Regions from separate parts of the Mesorhizobium sp. LNHC209A00 genome, predicted to be linked through region 2. Evidence: riboswitches for the same ligand, from Rfam matches in the RefSeq annotation. Region 2 holds a riboswitch; each other region holds the start of a gene.
What was found. Region 2 has a riboswitch for cobalamin ahead of bluB (5,6-dimethylbenzimidazole synthase). Riboswitches for the same ligand answer to the same signal wherever they lie in the genome.

Region 1: linked by a shared signal. The riboswitch ahead of metE (5-methyltetrahydropteroyltriglutamate--homocysteine S-methyltransferase) and the one ahead of bluB (5,6-dimethylbenzimidazole synthase) in region 2 are both predicted to bind cobalamin.
Region 3: linked by a shared signal. The riboswitch ahead of X739_RS163890 (DUF1636 family protein) and the one ahead of bluB (5,6-dimethylbenzimidazole synthase) in region 2 are both predicted to bind cobalamin.
Region 4: linked by a shared signal. The riboswitch ahead of X739_RS164180 (CbtB domain-containing protein) and the one ahead of bluB (5,6-dimethylbenzimidazole synthase) in region 2 are both predicted to bind cobalamin.

The regions. Positions count from the first base shown of each region.
Region 1 covers NZ_AYWT01000033.1:7,621-11,605, reverse strand. The annotation lists partial or broken gene X739_RS0136195 (adenosine kinase) at 1-471, shown strand, start outside; cobalamin riboswitch at 996-1,198, shown strand; gene metE (5-methyltetrahydropteroyltriglutamate--homocysteine S-methyltransferase) at 1,293-3,644, shown strand.
Region 2 covers NZ_AYWT01000004.1:75,077-79,061, forward strand. The annotation lists gene X739_RS153815 (DUF2277 domain-containing protein) at 1-81, opposite strand, end outside; gene X739_RS153810 (exodeoxyribonuclease VII small subunit) at 173-424, opposite strand; gene X739_RS153805 (histone deacetylase family protein) at 428-1,354, opposite strand; cobalamin riboswitch at 1,533-1,715, shown strand; partial or broken gene bluB (5,6-dimethylbenzimidazole synthase) at 1,787-2,392, shown strand; gene X739_RS153800 (hypothetical protein) at 2,509-3,492, opposite strand; gene X739_RS153795 (TetR/AcrR family transcriptional regulator) at 3,582-3,985, opposite strand, start outside.
Region 3 covers NZ_AYWT01000001.1:402,008-405,992, reverse strand. The annotation lists gene cobN (cobaltochelatase subunit CobN) at 1-964, opposite strand, end outside; gene cobW (cobalamin biosynthesis protein CobW) at 983-2,020, opposite strand; gene X739_RS163890 (DUF1636 family protein) at 2,023-2,451, opposite strand; cobalamin riboswitch at 2,489-2,695, opposite strand; gene X739_RS163895 (winged helix-turn-helix domain-containing protein) at 2,725-3,924, opposite strand.
Region 4 covers NZ_AYWT01000001.1:334,113-338,097, reverse strand. The annotation lists gene X739_RS164175 (aromatic ring-hydroxylating dioxygenase subunit alpha) at 99-1,265, opposite strand; cobalamin riboswitch at 1,408-1,607, shown strand; gene X739_RS164180 (CbtB domain-containing protein) at 1,643-1,822, shown strand; gene X739_RS164185 (CbtA family protein) at 1,838-2,641, shown strand; gene cobU (bifunctional adenosylcobinamide kinase/adenosylcobinamide-phosphate guanylyltransferase) at 2,634-3,149, shown strand; gene cobO (cob(I)yrinic acid a,c-diamide adenosyltransferase) at 3,151-3,759, shown strand; gene cbiB (adenosylcobinamide-phosphate synthase CbiB) at 3,756-3,985, opposite strand, start outside.

The DNA.
Region 1 (3,985 bases), on a different contig from region 2:
CTGGCGCACGCGGCCGGTCGCGAAGTATCGATGACCTTGTCGGATTCGTTCTGCGTCGACCGCTACCGCGACGAGTTCCTCGAACTGATGCGCTCGGGCACGGTCGACATCGTCTTTGCCAACAGCCATGAGATCAAGTCGCTCTACCAGACCTCGTCCTTCGACGAAGCGGTGGCGCAGATCCGCAAGGACTGCAAGATCGCCGCCGTCACACGCTCGGAAAAAGGCTCGGTTATCGTGCGCGGCCACGAGACCGTCACCATCCAGGCGACGACGATCCGCGAGTTGGTCGACACCACCGGCGCCGGCGACCTCTATGCCGCCGGTTTCCTGCATGGCTACACGCAGGGACGCAACCTCAAGACCTGCGGCGACCTTGGCTCGCTGGTGTCCGGCCTGGTGATCCAGCAGATCGGCCCAAGGCCGAGGGAGAATTTGCGCCGCGAGGCGGAACGGGCTGGGTTGCTGTAGTGGGCGAGCAACTAACCAGCTGCCCTGCTGAGACGATCATCGCAGTGGCCGAACTGTGTCAAACCTCGCTCATATCGACAGCCATTCGATGTGGAAGGCCAATAAGGTTCCTGAGGTAACGGAGAACTCGCGGCGACCGTCGGAGCACTTGAACTTGCGATCACGTCCCGCGTAGCAGCGAAGGATGCCGAATGCGGGCAGACTGGTTCGCATTGGTCTGGGACCAGCGGAACTGGCAGCTGGGCTTCATCCTCGTCAATCTCATTACAGGACGGGACGGGCCAACTTCGGCTTGTTGTTCTGCCAAGCACGGACGAGTGGATGCCAATAATCTATGAGAACAGGTCGTTCACCCAAGCTGCGTCGCAGCCCGACACGAATCCGCCAGTTGGACAATGGTGGCGGCGGAGCAGCGCCGCCAATGGGAGACTGAATATTTCACAATGTTAGACAAGCGAAAAAGCGCGATCACATAACGACATAAACATTTCGTTATGCGTCATTGACAAAAGAGCGGACTGCTGTGATTGTCTGCGTGTCGTGGTTCTCGCGTGCGGCGCTGCCGCAACGGAGCTAAGAGGGAAGCCGGTGCGATGCCGGCGCTGCCCCCGCAACTGTTAGCGGCGAGCCAAACCAACTCATGTCACTGAGGCGAATACCCTCGGGAAGACCGGTAGAGGCTATGACCCCGCGAGCCAGGAGACCTGCCACGGCGAATTACGTCCACGGGCGGGGTGTCTCGGTGGCCGCTGCAAGCCGGCGTTCGTGCCGGCCTGCTAGCGCCTTCCTTGTCATCGACGCCCCAACCATCGGGGTATGACATGACTGACTCTCAGCAAATTCCTGTAGCAACGCTCGGCGTGCCGCGCTTCGGTCGTCGGCGAGAACTGAAATTCGCGCTTGAAAGCTACTGGTCCGGAACATCGTCCGCTGGCGACCTTCTTGCGACGTCGAAGGCGCTCCGTGCCGCTAGCTGGGAAGAGCAGCGCAATCGCGGCGTGTCGAAAATCCCGTCAAACGACTTCTCGCTTTACGACCATGTGCTCGACACCGCAGCCATGGTCGGCGCCATTCCCTCCCGTTACGGCTGGAATAGCGGCGAGGTCCCACTTGACATCTACTTCGCAATGGCGCGCGGCAACCAGGGTCAGAAGGAGGATTGTGCACACGCTGGTCACCAGGAGGCGGCTCATGGGCCCGGTGTAACCGCGATGGAAATGACCAAGTGGTTTGACACAAACTACCACTACATTGTGCCGGAACTTGATGATGATCAGACGTTCGCCCTCTCGTCGACAAGACCCGTCGATTACTTCCTCGAGGCCCAAGCTCTCGGCATTCACACACGCCCAGTCATCCTTGGACCCATCACCTTCCTCAAGCTGGCGAAATCGCCTGCCGAAGGGTTCGATCCTATCGCGCTCCTACCGCGGCTGCTGCCTGTTTACGAGCAACTCCTGCAGAGGCTGAAGCTGTCGGGAGCCGACTGGGTGCAGATCGATGAGCCAGCGCTTGTCCTCGATCTGAACTCCAACGAACGAGCTGCGTTCGAGTTCGCCTATGGCCAGCTGTCGAAAGCCGCGCCCGAGCTGAAGATCATGCTGGCTACATATTTCGGGCATCTGGGAGACAATCTCGAAACCGCGGTTTCTCTGCCCCTGGCCGGGCTGCATATTGATCTCGTGCGCGCTCCCGAGCAGCTGGAAACGGTGGGTCGGCTCGCTCCGAAGGATCTGGTGCTCTCGCTTGGCTTGATCGATGGCCGCAACGTCTGGCGTGCGAACCTGCCCGCCATTCTCGACCGCATCAAACCGATCGTCGCCGGCTGGCCCTTGGACCGCGTCGAGATCGCGCCTTCTTGCTCGATGCTGCATGTGCCGATCGACCTGCGCATGGAGACGGAACTCGACGCCGACATCAGCTCGTGGCTCGCCTTCGCGGCCCAGAAGACCGACGAATTGGTGTTGCTGGCCCGGGCCCTGTCCCAAGGCAGAGATGCGGTGGCTGGCTCGTTGAAAGCGTCTGCCGAGGCTGCCGCCACGCGCGTGACATCCACGAGGATCCATGACCCGCTTGTTCAGGGGCGGATCGCTAGCATTGACGACAGCGCGAAGCGACGAGAGAGCGCTTTTGCCGAGCGCTCCAGAGTCCAAGCCGGCTCACTCGGGCTGCCGCCGTTCCCGACGACGACCATCGGGTCCTTCCCGCAGACGCCGCAGGTACGCAAGGCGCGGGCCGCTCATGCGAAGGGCCAGCTGAGCTATGTCGACTACGAGACGTTCCTGAAGAAGGAGATCGAGGCTGCAATTCGCTGGCAGGAAGAGATCGGGCTGGACGTGCTGGTGCACGGTGAGTTCGAGCGAAACGACATGGTACAGCATTTCGGCGAGCAGCTGTCTGGCTTCGCCTTCACCCAGCATGCCTGGGTACAAAGCTATGGGTCGCGCTACGTGCGTCCCCCCATCATTTTCGGCGACGTATCGAGGCGCAATCCGATGACAGTGCTCTGGTGGCAATTCGCCCAGTCGCTTACGGAAAAGCCCGTGAAGGGAATGCTCACAGGCCCAGTCACCATTCTCAACTGGTCTTTTGTTCGCGACGACGTACCCCGCTCCGAAGCCTGCCGCCAGATCGCGCTCGCCATCCGCGACGAAGTGAGGGATCTCGAAAGGTCGGGCGCAAGGATGGTGCAGATCGATGAGGCCGCGTTTCGCGAAGGATTGCCACTGCGCCAGTCTGACTGGAAAGTCTATCTCGACTGGGCTGTCGAATGCTTCCGGATCGCTTCAACGGGTGTAAAGGACGCGACTCAAATCCATACCCACATGTGCTATTCGGAGTTCAACGAGATCATCGACGCGATCGCTGGAATGGATGCGGATGTCATTTCGATTGAGACGTCGCGCTCGAAGATGGAACTGCTGGACGCCTTCACGAGCTCCAAATATCCGAACGAGATCGGTCCCGGCGTCTATGACATTCACTCACCACGCGTCCCGGAAGTCGGCGAGATTTCGGACTTAGTCATGCTTGCCCGGGAGCGACTGTCCGACGGCCAACTGTGGATAAACCCGGACTGTGGCCTCAAAACACGCAAATGGGAGGAGGTCCGCCCTGCCCTCATTAACATGGTCGCGGCAGCACGCGCGCTCCGGCAGAAAGTGCAGGCGTGAGGCTTCTCTTCCTCACCGTGTGGGGAGTTGCCGGCTGGCGGATGTCGGCCGGGAATATGCCAAACCGATCACACTCTTGGAAATAAGCCACTCGGCGAAAATGTGCGATTTTCCTTCGGCACGTGTCCTCATCCCGCAGAAATATGAATGTGACACTACGCTATAGTATTGGTCCTTGGGAACATACAGGCCCCGCGCCTCGAACAAATCGTACACACGTCGTTTCTCAAAGTAGACTGCTTGGCACGTTCGCTCAGGCGGCGACAATATATGGTGCTGCGCGTCTGTCCGCTTCCCCAGTTGATTCGCGCAGACGACGGGCGAGGTGGCAGGTTTCGGGT
Region 2 (3,985 bases):
AAACTGCAGTGCCGCGTCACGGACTTCGTCGTTAGTTGCCGGCGGATCAAAATTGAACAGGGTCTTGATGTTTCTGCACATCGCTTCCGTATCTCCTCTTGTCCGTTTCAATCGGGACGAACTGTATCCTCAATGATGATCGTGTCCAAAAATCGGTAAGGCTGCTCCGGACTCAGTCCGCGTCGAGCGGCTCGGTTCCAACCGGCTTGCCGTCGCGCGACAGCCTGATCTTCTCGACCTTGTCCTCGGCGGCCTTCAGCAGCCGGTCGCAATGGACCTTCAGCGCCTCGCCCCGCTCGTAAATCCGGATAGACTGGTCGAGCGGCACGTCGCCCCGCTCCAGATCATCGACGATCTTCTCCAGTGCGTCGAGCGCCTGTTCAAAGCTCATCGCCTTGACGTCTTCGTTGATCTCACCGGTCATCATTCATCCTTTCATCAGTCGCCCGACATGGGCGGCGACCGAAAATGCCAATCCCTGCAGATCGTAGCCGCCCTCGAGCAGGCTGACGAGCCGGTTGCCGCCGTGGATTGCGGCGCGCTGCATCAGCTGGCCGGTCGCCCAGTCGAAATCGTCCTCGGTCAGATTGATTTCCGCCAGCGGGTCGCGATGGTGCGCATCGAAGCCGGCCGAAATGACAATCAGATCCGGCGCGAAATTGTCGAGTGCCGGCAGCACGCGCGACAGGAACGCATCACGAAACACCTCGCTGCCGGTCCGAGGCGCCAGCGGCGCATTGACGATGTTGCCGGCGCCGGTCTCGCTCTTCGCGCCCGTGCCGGGATAAAGGGGCATCTGGTGCGTCGAGCAATAAAGCACCGAGGGATCGTCCCAAAAAATATCCTGCGTGCCATTGCCGTGATGCACGTCCCAGTCGACGACGGCGACGCGCTCGGCGCCGTGCTTCTTCTGCGCGTAGCGGGCCGCGATTGCCGCCGTGTTGAAGAAGCAGAAGCCCATGGCAGTGGTCTTTTCGGCATGGTGGCCGGGCGGACGGGCGGCGACGAAGACATTGTCGGCGCGGCCCGCAAAGACGTCGTCGACGGCGGCATTGGCGGCACCGATCGCCGTAATCACCGCCTGCCAGCTTTTCGGGCTGGCGGTGGTGTCTGCGTCGATGCGGGCAATGCCTTCGTCGGGGATGGCGGCGCGGACACGCGCGACGAAATCGGCGGGATGCGCGTAGAGGATGGTCGCTTCGTCGCCTTGCGGTGCCTCGACGCGGTCAAGCGCGGCAAAAGCTTCGTCGTCGAGCACGCGCTCGATGGCGCGCAGGCGGTCGGGCCGCTCGGGGTGACCGGGCGGGGTGATGTGTTCGAGAAAGATCGGGTGCGTGTAGAGACGAGTTGCCATGCCCCCTATCTAGTGCCCCGGCGCCGTGATGGCCATGCGTTGCGGCTTGATCGCTGGGGAAAATCGAACCTGCGTCCATTCATGTCGCTGCGGGCATTGGCGTCGTCGGCCCTTCGGAGTAAGACTGCCGCTACTGCCTGGTGCCTGCTGGTCTGTTTGTTTTAGCCGCATTCCGCGACGCCAAGTGTTTCCACTTGGCTACAAATGCTCTGGCGGGAGAATCGGGAACACGGTTGAACTCCGTGGCGTGCCCAACGCTGTGAGGGGGACCGCGCCGGTAGATGCCACTGTCGATGACGGGAAGGCACCGGACGCGGGTTGATCCCGAGCCAGAAGACCGGCCTGGCAGGCATCGTCATCCGCATGGTCAGGCGGATGGCATCGATTGCAATCGCAAGGGGACACGCGATGCGGGAAGCCATGACCGCTCAAATGGGCGATGGATTTGACCAGAGTGCGCGCGACGCGGTTTACCGTGCCATGTTTACGCGGCGCGACGTCCGCAGCCATTTTACATCGGAGGCGATCGACGACGAGGTGCTGGCGCGGCTGCTGCTTGCCGCCCACCACGCGCCATCGGTCGGCTTCATGCAACCCTGGAACTTCATCGTCATCCGCGATGCCGCGCGGCGGGCGGAGGTGCGCGACCTGTTCCTGGCCGCGCGAGAACGGGAACTGCCTGAAATAGAGGCAGAACGGCAGGCGCTCTACCGCAAGCTCAAGCTCGAAGGCATTTGCGAAAGCGCGCTAAACATCTGCATCACCTGCGACCGCGAGCGCTCGAAAGGCTCGCCATTGGGGCGGTGGCACAATCCGGAGATGGATCTCTACAGCACGGTCTGCGCGGTGCAGAATTTCTGGCTGGCCGCGCGTGCCGAGGGCGTTGGGGTCGGCTGGGTCAGCATCATCGAGGCGCAAGCGCTGAAAAGCCTGCTGGCGATTCCCGATCACGTGACGCCGATCGCCTATCTCTGCGTCGGCCGCGTTTCCGAGTTCGCACCGAAGCCGGACCTCGAAACGCATGGCTGGGGCCGGCGGCTGCCGCTGCCCGAGCTGATCATGAGCGAGACTTTTCGCGGGCAAGGCGAAGCGCCGCTCAAATCAGCAGTGGCGCGCCTCGGCACCGTCGCCGGTGCGCCCGCGAGCCCGGCCGATCAGCTCGTCGCGCCGGCCGTGCCCCAGCGCGAACCGCCGAAAGTGGAGAGCGCCTTGTCCTTGAGTTCCCTGAACTTCGACGAAGCTTCGGCCAGCCTGGCGTCCCAGGCGGCATCGGGCACCTGACCCTCGATGGTCTTAAAATAGACCTGCATCAGGCAGGCAATGGCGAAGGGCTCGATGAAGGCCGCCTTGAAAGCCCAGGCAAAGACGATTGCCAGCACGAAAGCCCAGCCGGCGAGCTGCCCGGGCATGACGTAAAGAATAGCGGCTGCCGGAGCGAGCATCAGCAGGAAAATCACGAACGACACGGCCCACATGATGACCGCCAGCCAGACGGCGTTCTTGACCATGGTCTTACCGTTCTGGGCGTAGAGCACGACGCCTTGGCGCGCGGTTTCGAACGGCGAGGACGAATTGATGCGGATGTTGTAGCCAAGAATGATCTCGTCGACATAGGTCAGCGACAGGCGAATCACAGTGTTGAGGAACGAAACCAGTCCGCTCAGCCCAGGAATAGGCAGGAAGGCCGCGATGCCGCCGAGCAGGCCGGTGATGGCGCGGATGGCGCCCTTGACCAATTGGTCGACAACAAAAAGGATGTTGGCCTCGGCAAAACGCTCGGTCACGATCTCTTTTGCGTAGGCGATCTGGTTCTGGCCGTCGGGAACATCATGGCCGTCGATCAGATGCACCATGACGGCTATATGGCCCGCTTTGACGACGTAGAGGATGTATTCGCGGATCCAGTAGACGGCGATCGAGACGATGCCGAAACCGACCACGCCGCCCCACATCGCAAAAGACAATGGTCCGTCGGGATCGGTGGAAATATGGCCGACGCCATAGCCGACGGATGCGCCGGTGCCGGTTGCCATGATGTAGGCCAGCGTGATGCCGAAATAGACGATCATGCGAAAGACAATGAAAGGCCAGGTCCGCATCATGATGGACACCGACCTGCCGATACCGAAATCCCACATGCCCGAATCTCCCCTCAGAGATGGCTGCCGAGGATGCGCTCAAACCGGCTATTGTCAATTGCAGGTGGTGGCGGGACTGCCATGGAGGTTCATCTTGAAAGCGCTTCCGGTTTTTTCAGCAGGCCTTCGAGCAATTGCTTGAACGCGGCCACCACCATTTTCGAGGTCGCTTCGGGATCTGGCGAATTGGCGATCCGCTGCGCAGCCTGGCTGCTCGCCCCATTGATCAGCCGCGCTGCCGACTCCGGATCGACGCCGGGGACGACCACCCCCTCCCCTTGCAGCGCGGTCAGATGATCGGTCATTGAACCGACGCAGGCATTGGCATTCGACCACTGTGCCGGATCGCCCAGCACAGCCGGACCATCCCGGAACATGATGCGCTGGATTTCCGGCTCCAGCGCCATTTCGATATAGGTAGTGCATTCGTCGACGAAATGCTGCCAGCGGGTCGGCGCCCGCGACGCGACCTCATTCACCCGGGCCGCCATTT
Region 3 (3,985 bases), on a different contig from region 2:
GGCCGTCGAGTTCGGGCAGCACGACATGCATGGCAAGGTCGGCTGGCGCCAGGCCGCGCTGGTTGTTTTCCCAGACGTCGCGGCGCGTGGTGGCGACGATGACCTGGAAGACGGGCACGCCGGCGCGGTCGAACAGGGTTTCGACGCCGGGTTCCGCGCCGGATGCGAAAGCGGTCGCGGTGACGATCGCGGCGGGTTTCAGCGATGCGATGGCATTTTCGACGAATGCCAGCGACGCCGGATCCTTCAGACTGGAAACGAAGATCGGGACCGGTGCCAATCCCCTGGAGCGCAAAGCCTCGGCCAGCGCGTCGATCGGGGCGACATCGGCGGCAAGCAGCATCGATCGGTAGAAGAGAATCGGGATAATGGGAGTGTCGCTATTGGAACCGGCCGGCTCCTCCGAGACCCCCAATCCAGCCTGATAGTACCCGGCCTTCGGCACGCTGACCGGGTTGGCGACGGGCGTATCCTGTCCGGCCAGGCCTGCCAGCTTGTGCACCAGCGCGCTCATATTGGCCGGGCCGCCCTCGCGGAAATAGCCGAGCAGGCCGTCCAGTTCGGCACGCGGCAGCGTCGAGGCTTCGACCAGCCTGAGATCCTCGTCGTGGCTTTCGCCGGGAAGCAGCGCCAGTTTGATGCCGCGTTCGCGGGCAATCACCGCCAGTTGGTCGCAGCCATAGCGCCACCACTCGTAGCCGCCGAGGATGCGCACCAGGATGATTTTGGCGTGGCGGGCGACGGTGTCGATCCAGAGGTCGACGGACATGGGATGGCGCAGGTCGCGCAGTGCGGCCAGCCGCATCGAGGGCAGGCGACCGGCATCCGCCTTCCACGCCGCAGCCAGTCCGGCGAGATCGCTGTCGGTGAAGGATAGGGCCACGATGTCCGCCGGCGCCTGCCTGAGATCGACAGGCTCGGCGAGGTCGTCGAGCGAGGCGGAGGTCGTCGTGAGGATGTGCATCGCGGCCCGGCCTGGAAATCAGCCGGCGAGGATACGTTCGATCGCAGGACGGTTCAGCCCCTTGGGGCCGATGACGACGAGGCGCGATCGGCGGTCGTCCCCGGCGGTCCAGGCACGGTCGTAGTAATGATTGACCCGCGGGCCGACGGCCTGCAGCAGGAGCCGCATCGGCTTGCCGCCGACCTCGACGAAGCCTTTCACGCGCAGCACGTTTTCCTGTTCGGCGGCGGCGGCGACGCGCTTTGCCAACTCGTCGGGATTGGCGATCGAGGGAATGTCGACGATGAACGTGTCGAAGTCGTCATGCTCGTGATCGAATGCGCCGTCATGGTGGGACTTGCGGTTCTCGATGTCGTCCTCGACGGCGAGACCGAGCCCGAGCAGCACCGAGGGATCGACCTTGCCATGGGACGTCGGCACGATCTTCACGGCGCGGGCGGAGTGTTCGTTGACGATGGCCTTGGCGCGAGCCGAGCCGGCGGCGTCCATCAGGTCGCTCTTCGACAGGATGATCAGGTCGGCGCAGGCGATCTGATCCTCGAACACTTCCTCGACCGGATCGTCATGGTCGAGGCTCTCGTCCTGCGCGCGCTGCGCCTGCAGGGCGTCCATGTCGTTGGCGACGCGGCCTTCCGCCAGTGCGGGGCCGTCGACCACGGCGATGACGCCATCGACGGTCACGCGGCTCTTCACCGTCGGCCACTGGAAGGCTTGGACCAGAGGCTTGGGCAGAGCGAGGCCCGAGGTTTCGATCAGGATATGGTCGACCTTCGGCGTCAGCGACAGGATCTTGTCGAGGGCCGGCACGAAATCGTCGGCCACGGTGCAGCAGATGCAGCCATTGGCCAGTTCGACGATGTTTTCCTCTGGGCAGGTGTCGATGCCGCAGCCCTTGAGGATCTCGCCGTCGATGCCGATGTCGCCGAACTCGTTGACGATGATGGCAATCCGCTTGCCGCCCGCGTTTTCCAGGAGATGGCGGACCAGCGTCGTCTTGCCGGCGCCGAGGAAGCCGGTGACGACGGTGCAGGGAACGCGAGACAGAGATGTTGTCATGATCAGTCTTTCAGCATGTCGAGGGGTGGAATGCGGGCAACGAGGCCGCGCTTGAGGCTATCGGGCCTGCCCCGCCAGGGAATGAGGCCGTCGCTCGAGGTGGCGAAGAGTTTCGCGCCGGTGACGAGATCGGCGCCGCTGGTCGTGGTCAGATCGCCGAACACATAGCTCCAGCAGCCGTCGCGCAGGATCGCGGCGCTAAGCCGGCGCTTGCAATTGCCGAGGCATTCGACCGTGCGGACGCGAATCTTCTCGGCCAAGGCGGCTTGGCGCGTATCTTCAGCCAAAAGTTCGCCGGCCCGGGGACGGGCGTCGGAGCCGGTCTCGTCGCGACAGGAAGCGCAGACAATGACCGTGATGCCGGCCAGGGAATCATCCCCGCCGGACGAAATGTCGGTTGTTTCAGCCGAAAAGCTGCTGTCGCGATCCAAATCAGGCTCCTTGCCCGGAAAACCCGCCAGGCGATCGGATTATTGCATTCCAGACGGCAGGTCTCCTGGCTCGCGGGTCATCGCCTTGGTAGCCGCCTTCCCGGGACAATCCCAGTGGCTTTCGGCCTTGGCTCTTCGCTCACAGTTGCGGGGACAGCCGCGGATTTGGGATTTTCAATCCCGCACCGCATTCCCTCTTGGCTCCTCCCTTTGCCGAGAGGAGACCGTCTGGATGGGATTTAGGCTCTTGCAGGCAGCGGTGTCAACGCGAGCTTACGACACCGCGATGTCGGACAGCGCCGGGCCGAGATCGCCGACAGGGGTTATTTCCATGCGCTCAAGGCCAAGCCAGCCCTGCATCTGCTTCAATTCCTCGAAGAGCTGGGCGGCGGTTTCGGGCGGTGCGTCGGGCTCGGGGTAGGCGGCATGGACGCGCAGGACACTGGCCGGCCGGTCGGCCTTGAGGTCGATGCGCGCCACAATCCTGTCGCCGAGCAGGAAAGGCAGGACATAGTAGCCATATTGCCGCTTGTCGGCCGGCGTGTAGATTTCGATGCGGTAATGGAAGTCGAACAGCCGCTCTGAGCGCGAGCGCTCGAAGACGACCGGATCGAACGGCGCCAGCAGGGCGCGGGCCTCGATCTTGCGCGGCATACGGGCGTCCTTGTGAAGGTAAGCCGGCTTTTCCCAGCCCTCGACACGGACCGGCAGCAAGTCGCCGAGTTCGACCAGTTCCTCCAGCCGGCCTTTCATGTCGGCCGGCGAGAGTCGAAAATAGTCGCGCAGGTCGCCTGAAGTCGCCACGCCATGGGCACGGGCGGAAATGCGCAGCAATTCGCGATGCGCGTCCTCAGGCGTCGGTACCGGCAGATCGAGGATCGGCTGCGGCAGCACGCGCTCCGGGAGGTCGTAGAAGCGCTCGAAGCCGCGTCGGTGCGCGGTGGTAATGCGCCCGGCCCAGAACAGCCACTCGAAGGCGTGCTTGGCGTGGCTCCAACCCCACCAGCCGCCGGAGCCTTTCTGGCCTTCGAGCGCCGAAGCGGCGATCGGCCCGCGCGCGACGACCTCGCGGTAGATCTCTTCTATATAGGCGGCGTGCTCGCGGCCCCATTTGGCCAGTCCCGGATACATTTCATCGCCTTGCTCGGCGCGCTGCATGCGCCAGCGCATCAGCGGGTAGGTCTCGACGGGCAGGAACGAGGCTTCATGCGCCCAATATTCGAAGACGGTGCGCTTGCGCGTCACGGCGGCGTTGTCGAGCAAAGCGAGGGGATAGGGGCCGAGACGCGAATAGAGCGGCATGTAATGAGCGCGCACCACGGCACTGACGGAATCGATCTGCAACAGGCCGGTGCGGGACAGAACGCGGGCGAAATGGCGACGGTCCGGCGTGCCGGCCGGGCGGGGATCGAGAAATCCCTGGGCGGCGAGCGCGATGCGCCGGGCGGCGGCAAGCGAGATCTTTTCCTTCATGCGGATGCGTCTCTGATGGACCTGTCTGGCACATTGCTGGGCGTGATTCCCATCCATGCTA
Region 4 (3,985 bases), on a different contig from region 2:
TTGCGCGCTTCCGGTAATCACGTACCCGAAAGTACGTTCCGTTCCGGTTCTCGACCTCCGCCCTTCTCGGCTTGGCCTGACCTGAATGTCGACAGACCTCATGTCACCGCGGCATGGCGCTCGCGCACCCAATCGTGGAAGCGGTGCAGGTCGTACTCCTCGGGCATCAGCACGCCAGCTGTATGACGCATCGAGCGCAGCCCCTTCTGGTTGACCTCGCAGATCGCCGCGTCCTCCTCCAGCACCTGTGTGCCGAAGGCGACGATGTTGTCGATGTCGGTCTCGGCGAGCGCCTCGGGCGCGAACAGCCATTCTGCGGTCAATTCGGTCTGTTCGGGACCGAGCGGCGTAAGCCGCACAGTCCTGACATAGTCGACATGGCCGACGATGAACATGGACGGCAGGCTGGTGGCATAGGTCTGACCGGCGCTGCGCTCCGCCGGCGTCAAGCTCGGGAAGACCGGCCCGTGCGTCTGCCCATCACGCGACCATGTCTCAGCCCCGGCGCGCAGGCCGCCTGAAAATTCCGGCGCGTCATTGTCGGCGTGGCGGAGCCATTCGGGATCGTCATGCCGGCTCATCAGGCCGCGGCCATAGATCGGCACCAGCCGCGACAGGTCCTTGTGGACGCCCGGGCAGTGCAGGCACTCGTTGAAGTTTTCCCAAAAAATCTTCCAGTTACAGTTCATCACCTTGTGCAGCACATGGCCCGATACCAGCGTTTCCAGCGGCCAGTTGCCGAGATCGCCGGAGGCTGGGTCGAAGGAGGATTGCGCCGAGCCGGCGTCATCTTCCGCCAGATTGACGAAGACGAAGCCCCGCCACACCGAGAGCGCGACGCGATAAAGCGGATGATCGGCCTTGTCGAAGCCGTCAGGCAGCGATTTCGACGGCACGCGCACCAGATCGCCACGCAGCGAATAGGACCAGGCATGATACGGGCAGGTGATCAGCCGCGCCTTCAGCCGGCCCTCGCTTTCCTGGCAAAGCTGCGAGCCGCGATGCCGGCACGTGTTGTGGAAGGCACGCAACTCGCCGGTGTCGTCGCGCAGCACGAGGATTTCCTGCATACCGACGCGGAAGGTGCGGAATGCCAAAGGCTGGGCAAGATCGGCCTCGCGGCAGACGAGCAGCCAGTCCCTGTACCAGATGGCGTCGAGATCGCGCTTATAGTTGTCCTGGTCCCAATAGGCCGATGAGGGCAGCGTCGGCTCGGTTCGAGTCAGGCCGTTATAGGGCTCGCGCTCGCTGGCATTGGGCTGCATGGCTGGCTTCCCGTGAGGGTGCCAGCCGACACCCGGCCATGAAGTTTGTCAATCGGGACGGGGTGAGGGCAGCTTCGCCGATACGACGCTCCTGCGCTGGCGGTTGTCGGAATTTGGTTTGCCGGGCGCGGCGAATTTCCCTATAGTCGCCGATGTCGTCGGTTCCTTTTTGGAGCCAAGAGGGAATGCGGTGCGGGGAGGAATTCCTGCCCAATGCCGTGGCTGCCCCCGCAACTGTGTGCGGTAGTCCTCTCCATATGCCACTGAAGATTTTTCTTCGGGAAGGTGGGGAAGGGCGCTTATCCGCGAGCCAGGAGACCTGCCGGCGACAGGAAACTGACTTCGATGCCCTCGGGTGGAGGGCGAAAGGACAAGACATGACTACCGCTTCCGTCTCCCTCGGCGCCTCCGTCTCCTCGCAGTCGCGTTTCATGCAGCTCGCGCTCGCGGCGCTGCTCGGCATCTTCGTCGTCGGCTTTGTCGGCTTCTCGCATATCGATGCGGTCCACAATGCTGCCCACGACTATCGCCACTCGATGGCGTTTCCCTGCCACTAACGAGGATCCGACATCATGAATCTGTTTCGCAACGTCGTGTTCGTCGCGGCGATCGCGGGGCTTGTGGCCGGTGTCGTTCTCGCCTGCATGCAGGCCTATGCCACCGTGCCGCTGATCCTCAAGGCCGAAGTCTACGAAAAGGCCGGCGGCGGCCACCACCATGATCACACGGCCGCACCAGCGGCGACCAATGACGCGATGAGCACGGTGGCGCCCGCTGGGAATGCCACGAGCTCTGCCGCGCCCGCGGGCACCGATGCCATGGCACCGGCGGAGGAAGACGAAGGCTGGGCGCCGGCCGACGGTTTCGAGCGTTTCGCCTTTAGCGTGGTTGCCAATATCGTCACCGGCATCGGCTTCGCGCTGGTCCTGGTCGCGGTTTCCGAGTTCTTCGGTGGCGTCGGCAACTGGCGCCAGGGCGTGTTCTGGGGCTTGGCCGGCTTTGCCGTGTTCACACTGGCACCGGGCCTCGGACTGCAGCCGGAACTGCCGGCAATGCCGGCGGCCGATCTTCTGCCGCGCCAGATCTGGTGGACGGCAACGGCGGCCGCGACCGCGATCGGCCTAGGCCTGATCGTGTTTCGCAGATCGTTGCCATTGACCATCCTCGCCGTCTTGCTGATCGTCGCGCCGCATGTCGTCGGCGCGCCGCAGCCCGACAGTTTCGAGACGCCGATCCCGGAAGGCCTGCACCATCAGTTCGTGGTGGCGGTGACGGTGACCAATCTGGTCTTCTGGCTGGTGCTGGGCGCGATCGTGGGCGTGGTGCGCCGGCGCTTCACCGGCACGGCGACCAGCATGCGCGACAGTTTTGCCTGATCGCGGCAGGCTGACCTTCATCATCGGTGGTGCGCGCTCCGGCAAGAGCGCGCACGCCGAAACCCTGGTGACGGCATTGGCCTCGCCATGGGCCTATATCGCCACGGCGCAAGCTTATGACAACGAGATGCGCGAGCGCATCGCGCTGCACCGCTGGCGGCGCGGTGAGGGCTGGTCGACCATCGATGCGCCACTCGACCTCGCCGAAGCGCTGGAGGCGTCGCCGGACGGTCAGCCGGTGCTTGTCGACTGTCTGACGCTGTGGCTGACCAATCACATGCTGGCCGATCACGACGTCGATGCCGCGTGCCGACGGCTGGCGGACGTGCTGTCTCGGCCGCGCGGACCGTGGTTCGTGGTGACGAACGAGGTCGGGCAGGGCATCGTGCCCGACAACGCGTTGGCGCGCCGGTTTCGCGATGACGCCGGCCGACTTAACCAGCGGGTCGCGGCAGTGGCCGACACGGTGCTGCTCATGGTGGCGGGGCTCCCGCTCAAGGTGAAGTGAAATGACCGACGACAAGGATGAAGAACGCCATCGCGCCAAGATGGCCAAGCGCAAGGCGGTGCAGGACGCCGAGGTTGCGGGCAAGACGATGGAGAAGGGATTGCTGATCGTCAACACCGGTCCCGGCAAGGGCAAGACCACGGCCGCCTTCGGTCTCGCGCTGCGCATGCTCGGCTACGGCAAGCGCGTCGGCGTCGTTCAGTTCATCAAGGGCAAATGGCACACCGGCGAGAAGGACGCCTTTGCCGCCTTTGGCGACCGCGTCGTCTGGCATGCAATGGGCGAGGGTTTCACCTGGGAGACCCAGGACCTGAAGCGCGACATCGCGGCCGCCGAGGCCGCCTGGGCCAAGGCCCTGGAATTGATCGACGATCCCTCGATCAGCCTTGTCGTGCTCGACGAGCTCAACATCGCGTTACGCTACGATTATCTCGCTCTCGACAAGGTGGTTGCGGCGCTCAAGGGCCGGCGCGAGGGTCTGCATGTCGTCGTCACCGGCCGCAACGCCAAGCCGGGGCTGGTCGAGGCTGCCGATCTGGTCACCGAGATGGGCGTGACCAAGCATCATTTCTCGGCGGGCGTGAAGGCGCAGCAAGGCATCGAGTTCTAAAAAACCAGAACAGCGATCAGCGCGACCAGGCCGAACAAGCCGATCAGCAGGTAGTCCGCGACCCGGTAAAGCTTGAGCGCCCGCCTGATGTCGCCGCTGTCGACATCGCGGCGGCCGCCTTCGCCCATGAAGATGTCGTCGACCATGATACCACCATAGCTGCGTGGTCCGGCGAGCGCCAGCCCAAGCGCGCCGGCCATGCCCGCTTCCGGCCAGCCAGCATTGG